DNA from 2 places in the Paenibacillus sp. LC231 genome. Region 1 is predicted to be linked to the other one. Evidence: a T-box and tRNA genes for the amino acid it is inferred to sense, from the RefSeq annotation. Region 1 holds a T-box; the other holds one or more tRNA genes.

Evidence for each region. The T-box of region 1 lies ahead of trpS (tryptophan--tRNA ligase). A T-box ahead of a tRNA ligase gene usually reads a tRNA of that ligase, here a tRNA-Trp.
Region 2: it encodes a tRNA-Trp, which carries the amino acid that the T-box ahead of trpS (tryptophan--tRNA ligase) is inferred to sense. The anticodon was not compared.

The regions. Positions count from the first base shown of each region.
Region 1 covers NZ_JFOM01000016.1:21,251-24,636, reverse strand. Annotated here, with positions in the region: gene AK95_RS13605 (ABC transporter permease) at 1-906, shown strand, start outside; gene trpS (tryptophan--tRNA ligase) at 982-1,965, opposite strand; T-box leader at 2,015-2,292, opposite strand; gene AK95_RS13595 (sigma-70 family RNA polymerase sigma factor) at 2,552-3,386, shown strand, end outside.
Region 2 covers NZ_JFOM01000044.1:162-3,547, reverse strand. Annotated here, with positions in the region: gene AK95_RS23580 (PspC domain-containing protein) at 1-53, opposite strand, end outside; gene AK95_RS23575 (PspA/IM30 family protein) at 56-733, opposite strand; gene AK95_RS23570 (LiaF transmembrane domain-containing protein) at 802-1,101, opposite strand; tRNA gene AK95_RS23565 (tRNA-Leu) at 1,527-1,606, opposite strand; tRNA gene AK95_RS23560 (tRNA-Arg) at 1,615-1,691, opposite strand; tRNA gene AK95_RS23555 (tRNA-Cys) at 1,704-1,777, opposite strand; tRNA gene AK95_RS23550 (tRNA-Gly) at 1,789-1,863, opposite strand; tRNA gene AK95_RS23545 (tRNA-Gln) at 1,879-1,953, opposite strand; tRNA gene AK95_RS23540 (tRNA-His) at 1,970-2,045, opposite strand; tRNA gene AK95_RS23535 (tRNA-Trp) at 2,070-2,143, opposite strand; tRNA gene AK95_RS23530 (tRNA-Tyr) at 2,150-2,234, opposite strand; tRNA gene AK95_RS23525 (tRNA-Thr) at 2,239-2,314, opposite strand; tRNA gene AK95_RS23520 (tRNA-Phe) at 2,337-2,412, opposite strand; tRNA gene AK95_RS23515 (tRNA-Asp) at 2,481-2,557, opposite strand; tRNA gene AK95_RS23510 (tRNA-Met) at 2,588-2,664, opposite strand; tRNA gene AK95_RS23505 (tRNA-Val) at 2,752-2,827, opposite strand; tRNA gene AK95_RS23500 (tRNA-Glu) at 3,004-3,078, opposite strand; tRNA gene AK95_RS23495 (tRNA-Ser) at 3,095-3,186, opposite strand; tRNA gene AK95_RS23490 (tRNA-Asn) at 3,192-3,267, opposite strand.

The sequences.
Region 1 (3,386 bases):
GAATCGGAAGCGGATGACTTGGTTGTGTCGGGTGAGCTGGATGCGGTGCTGATCTTCCCCGAGGGGTTTGCGAAAGGCGTAATTCAGGGGACACCCGAGCCGGTCCGGATCGAATCGATTAAGGGCGCTCAGGTTACGGGGTATGTCAAATCGTATCTGAACGCGTACGTCCAGAATATTTCATCCATGGGAGTTATAGCGGGTGGCGATGCCGCCGCGTTTAACGAATTATACAGCGGTTATCGGAGTTCAACGTTTCAATTGTCCACGACTACGGTTGCGGATCAATCGGTCAATCATGATATGACCAACCGGACGATTGGTTACTTGGTTGTGTTCATGTTATTCTCCGCCGTGAATCTATCGGCGTTAACGATCCGGGATCGAGAGAATCGTACGTACTATAGACTCTTATCGTCGCCTATTACGGCCCGCAGCTACGTCTTCTCGAATGCCATCGTGAATATCGTTCTGATGATGATCCAGATTGCGGCCACCTTGTTTGTCATGACCCGGTTCTTTCATATCGAGCCTGGCATTCCGCTCTGGCAGATGTTCCTGATTCTGTCGCTGTTCGCTCTGGTCGCGGTCAGTTTATCACAGGTCATTGTCGCGTTCTCGGACAGCACCATGATGGCGAACGGAATCCAGACGATGGTGATCATGCCGACTTCGCTGCTGGCGGGGTGCGTATTCCCGCTTACCGTGATGCCCGAAGCGATTCAGCGAATCGCCGATTTCCTGCCGCAGTATTGGCTGCTCGATACGTTCGGCAAGCTTCAGCAAGGAAGCTCGTTGACCGACATTATTTTGAATGTGGCGATTCTACTCGCTTTTGCCTTGGCCTTATCGCTGATTGCAACCTACAAGTTTGGGCGGAACCGGGATACACAGAGTTATGTATAAAAAATAAGCAGGGCGCCCCTTGACCTGATTCCTGAAGCAGGATGCAGATATTAAGGGGACGCCCTCTCGGTTCTTTCAGAACGTGACCAATCCCATCGCTTTCTTGGCGGCAAGCAGTGTTGGGCCTGCGGTTTCGGAAGCCCGCTTCGCTCCGTCCATCAAAATGCGATCTAGCTCGGAGGAATTCACGATTTGATGGAACCTCTCCTGGATCGGTTGAAGTTTCTCGATGACCACTTCGGCCAATTCTTTCTTGAACGTGCCGTATCCTTGGCCTTCATACCGTTTCTCGATGACGGAGATGGCTTCCTCGGAGAATACCGAATAAATCTCGATCAGATTGCTGACCGCCGGCTTCTGCTCCCAGTCATGCCGGACCTCGCCGTCTGAGTCGGTAACGGCTTTCGAGAACTTCTTGCGGATATCCTCCGGCGTATCCATCATGTGGACACAGCTGTTTTTGTTCGGATTGCTCTTGCTCATCTTCTTGGACGGATCGTCAAGACCCATGATGCGGGAGCCAATATCCTGAATGATCGGCTCAGGCACCGTAAACGTGCGGCCATACCGGTTGTTGAAGCGTTCAGCCACATCGCGGGTCAGTTCCAGATGCTGCTTCTGGTCGTCCCCGACGGGCACATGCGTTGCCTGATAGAGCAGCACATCGGCAGCCATCAGGACGGGATACGTGAAGAGCGCCGAGCTTACCGTTTCTTGACCTTCGGATTTCTCCTTGAATTGGGTCATCCGTTTTAATTCACCGAAATGCGCCTGCGTCTCCAGCAACCACCCGAGCTCTGCATGCGCGGGGACCTGGGATTGCAGAAAGATCGTCGCTTTATCGGGGTCAATGCCCGACGCAATGTACAGAGCGGCAATGTCCCGCGTGCGCTGGTGCAGCTCCATGGGATCCTGATAGACCGTTATCGCATGCAGATCCGGCACGAAGAAATAGGACTCATACTCATGCTGCAGCTTCACATATTGACGGAGAGCACCTCCATATCCGCCAATATTCAAATCCCCGCTCGGTTTGATGCCTGACAATAATCGTTGCATAAAAAACACCTCCTGTTGTTTGCGAACAACACAAAAACACCTCATCCCTCTATGGGACGAAGTGTAACTCCGCGGTACCACCCGAATTCGACTATACTGTCGCTCTTTAGCATGACGTGGAAATGGGGGAAACACCATTATTATTCCTGCCATATCTCCCAAAGTAACGGTGGAGAGCCGTCAAGGCCTACTGCTCCGGCACAGCCGAAAGGTTCGGGTTGAAGCGAGAAGATCCATTCACTCATTCCGGGGTACCGGGCCTCGCACCATTCGCCGGTTCGCTTGGACCTCAAGAGATAAGCTACTATTTCTTCTCATAGCCGTGTGGTATGTTGTTCTTAAATTCATCTGCGCAGCTCTTTTCGGATGTAAAGAGAGAACAAGATGATTTGGTGAGTATCATCACACAGGTGTTAGGTGAATGTCAAGAGGAATCGGGTGTCTGAACCGTGCCTGGGAGGCGCCGACGAAGGCAATGGGGAATTTTTGATATATCATCCATCCGGTGCAGAATTCCTGAAGAGAGGTAACCTTTTTCGTTCAGATCGGCACTTAAGGGATAGAGACACCGGGAAGGGAGGTTTAGGTGAACGTGTTCCAGTGGATTGAGGAAGCCCGGCGGGGCAGTGCGGAGGCACAGGGAAGCTTGGTTCGACATTTTACCGGCATGGCGCTGGCCGTGGCCTACGATAAATTGCAGGATCCTTATTTGGCGGAAGATGCCGTGCAGGAGGCCTTTACGGAGGCCTTTGCGAATCTGCACAAGCTGCAGGATCCCCGGCGCTTTCCCGGATGGTTCAAAGTGATCGTTGAGCGGCAGTGCTACAGAGATCTGCGCCGCAAGCAATTTCAAACGTTACCGCTGCATGCGATGGAATTGCCGGCTGGCGACCAGCGGAGCTTGGAGTTTGTCGTGGAAAAGAGAGAGATGATCCGCCAGCTGCATGCCACGATCGCGGATTTGCCATCAAGCATGCGGATTGCGGTCCAGCTCTATTATTTTCAAGGCTACAGCCTGCGGGAGATCTCGCAATACTTGGATATATCCCTGGCGGCTTTGAAGAAGCGACTTTTTGATGCCCGGCGGAAGCTGAAGAACACGCTGCACGTAGCCGACTTTGTATCGGTGTTCACCGATCTGTATGAGGGAGGAAAACGTATGCTGCATATCGTTAACGGGGATTCGGTAGGGGATAAGCTGAAGCAAGGAAACATTGGAGGAGATATCCTGGTGTGGAGGGAGCTCTATACGTTTGGCCCGGTCTACACGAAGATGGACGAGCTGGATCATCGGAGAACGAGAGCTCGGTATTTGGAGCAAACGCTCGGGATTCCGGAGAAGGAATATATCGAGACCTGCGAGTTGCAGGAGAGGAAGCTACAGGATTTTCGAAAATATGATGAAATCGTGCTCTGGTTTG
Region 2 (3,386 bases), on a different contig from region 1:
CCGATCAACCCTGTGAACATTTTGTCTCGGGTGGAACGGTACAATCTAGTCATGGTTACTCCTTTCCGCTGTTATTCAGCTTTTGCTTCAGGCGGGCAAGTTCTTTTTCTAATACAGTGGAGACCGATTCACCAGCCTGTTCCATGTATTCCTGCCCCATGCGGCGTAAATCGCGAAGACTTCTGGCTTCCAGTTCCCAATCGCTGATACGGTCTTCGAGGCGATTGAACATCTTCGGTACGTCATGACCGCCGCCGTAGGAGCCCGTACGTTCATTCATTTTCTGCTGAAGACGAAGGGTTTCCACTCGGGCAACATAATATTGACGTTTGCTGTATACCGTCTGATATTCCATCCGCAGCTCGCCGAGCTGCTCCTCGATTTCTTTTAGCGACTCCAGGCTTGAGGACAACAGGCCTTGATACTGCTCGATCTTTTCCTCATAGATCAGTTTCTCCTGCAATGCCAGCTTGGCAAGATGTTCTTCGCCGGCCTTCAGTGCAAGCAGTGCCTGCTCTTCGCGTTTATATCGCATGGATTCGGCTTGATCCACCTGCTGCTTCAGCTGTCTGGAATGTACTTGGCATTGCTGCTGCAGCTTCTCAGCCTCAGCAATGTCCTGTCTGGTTGAATGTAGGAACTGGTCGATCAATCGAACCGGATCCTGGCTCTGCTCGAGCTTTTCATTCAATGTTGCTACGGTTATGTCTCTTATCCGCCGGAAAACACTCATATTGGCTTAGCCCTCCTCATCTATCATGATCTGTTGTTCATGCATGTTATTTAATGTAGTGGTTTTTATCAATAACGGGGTCTACCATTCTTCAATCGGGACAACCCGTAGATGATCAAGATAATTCCAAAGATCGGACCGATCAGCCAAGACAGTTTACCCATCAACCAGATCACACCGATACCGAGAATAACCCATCCCATCAAGGTGTTACCTCTCCGGATCCCGTAGTATCCCAAAGCGACCATCAGGATTGGAATTAGAAGACTGAACAACCACCCAAGCAGAGGACCGAATACTCCAAGGAGAACCAAGATCCCTACACCAATCAACAGGATACTCATTCCATTTCCTTTTGAATTTCTCATTTATACACCGCCTTTCTGTTGTTTGATCGTTGTTTCTTTTGTTCAACCTTATGACTCTATTCTAGGTAATTTCGAGTTTGGCTAAAACGGCCTGGGGACGGTTTTTGGACCTAGACCTAAGGCGGGGCCTTCTACAGACCTACGTCCAACCCTGCACTGGATCGATGATTCGATGGGTTAGCCTGTGTAGATGAGTTCATCTGGATAATCTTTGTTTTACCTATAAAGAACGTGGTTTCTAATGATAGTTTAGATTTAAGGAGTGTAGCTCGAGGAAGCTCCGAAGGTGATAGAAAAACCCTCGCGATTACTGGAGAGGTAACAAGAAGAATGGAGTCTAATATTAAAATCACGAAGAAGCAATCGATGTAGATGCAACGAAAAAAGGAATGCAGACGTTTAACGTCTACATTCCTTTTAGATGATGCCGGTGAAGGGACTCGAACCCCCACGGTTTCCCTCACGATTTTGAGTCGCGCGCGTCTGCCAATTCCGCCACACCGGCTTACATTATGGCGTGCCCTAAGAGATTCGAACTCCTGACCTTTTGATTCGTAGTCAAACGCTCTATCCAGCTGAGCTAAGGGCACATAAGTTTGTAATGGAGGCGCCACCCAGATTCGAACTGGGGATAAAGCTTTTGCAGAGCTGTGCCTTACCACTTGGCTATGGCGCCAGAAATAAAAATGGAGCGGACGACGGGAATCGAACCCGCGACCCTCGCCTTGGCAAGGCGATGCTCTACCGCTGAGCCACGTCCGCAAACATAAAAATCAATGGCTGGGGATATAGGATTCGAACCTATGCATGACGGAGTCAAAGTCCGTTGCCTTACCGCTTGGCTAATCCCCAATATGATTTTGTAATATGGGGCGATCGAGGGGAATTGAACCCCCGAGTGCCGGAGCCACAATCCGGTGCGTTAACCACTTCGCCACGACCGCCATATTGAAACACTGTGATACGATTGGCAGGGGCAGCAGGAATTGAACCCACACTAACGGTTTTGGAGACCGCTGTTCTACCTTTAAACTATGCCCCTAAAAACTGGTGGAGGATGATGGATTCGAACCACCGAACTCGAAGAGAGCAGATTTACAGTCTGCCGTGTTTAGCCACTTCACTAATCCTCCAGAATGGTGCCGGCGAGAGGACTTGAACCCCCAACCTACTGATTACAAGTCAGTTGCTCTACCAATTGAGCTACACCGGCATATAAAGTTATAAAACGTACATGGTGGCTCGGGACGGAATCGAACCGCCGACACGAGGATTTTCAGTCCTCTGCTCTACCGACTGAGCTACCGAGCCTTAAAGCTCTTCGCGAACTTTGACGGAACCCATATCGGATACTCATCTCATCCCAAAGTTGTAAAGAATGGCGGAACTGACGGGATTCGAACCCGCGATCTCCTGCGTGACAGGCAGGCATGTTAGGCCTCTACACCACAGTTCCACGAGGCATTATCGCTATTGCGATATAAATTGGTTGCGGGGGCAGGATTTGAACCTACGACCTTCGGGTTATGAGCCCGACGAGCTACCGAACTGCTCCACCCCGCGTCATTAAAAGGGTTGCTTGTATGGGGTCCCCGAAAAGTAATCGAAATTACCTACGAAGCATGTGCTTCACTTTTTGGGGATAAATCATGGTGGAGGCTGAGGGGATCGAACCCCCGACCCTCTGCTTGTAAGGCAGATGCTCTCCCAGCTGAGCTAAGCCTCCGTAACAAAGCGACTTTTATTATATCAAAATCTGATATAAGAAGCAAGTGTTTTTTTTAATAAAGTGGTGACCCGTAGGGGATACTCTCACTTCGTTCGAGACTGCGAAGTCTATGCTTACGAAGTTATCCTCCGACGAACCGACGGGATTCTCATCCCCTGATGCAATTAAGAAAGTGGTGACCCGTAGGGGATTCGAACCCCTGTTACCTCCGTGAAAGGGAGGTGTCTTAACCCCTTGACCAACGGGCCTTGCTTAAAATAATAGTGGCGGAGAGAGAGGGATTCGAACCCTCGAGACGCTTTTGGCGCCTACACGATTTCCAATCGTGCTCCTTCGGCCAACTCGGACACCTCTCCATAAATGGCTCCCCGAACAGGACTCGAACCTGTGACAACTCGATTAACAGTCGAGTGCTCTACCAACTGAGCTATCAGGGAACAATATTCAATTCAAGTGATTGATCACCTGAAAACTAGATACGAAACGATCTTTGCAGCACATTAGAATTCGTAGCATTCACCCGATGTGGTATCGGGGTCCCCGGAAAGTATTCGGC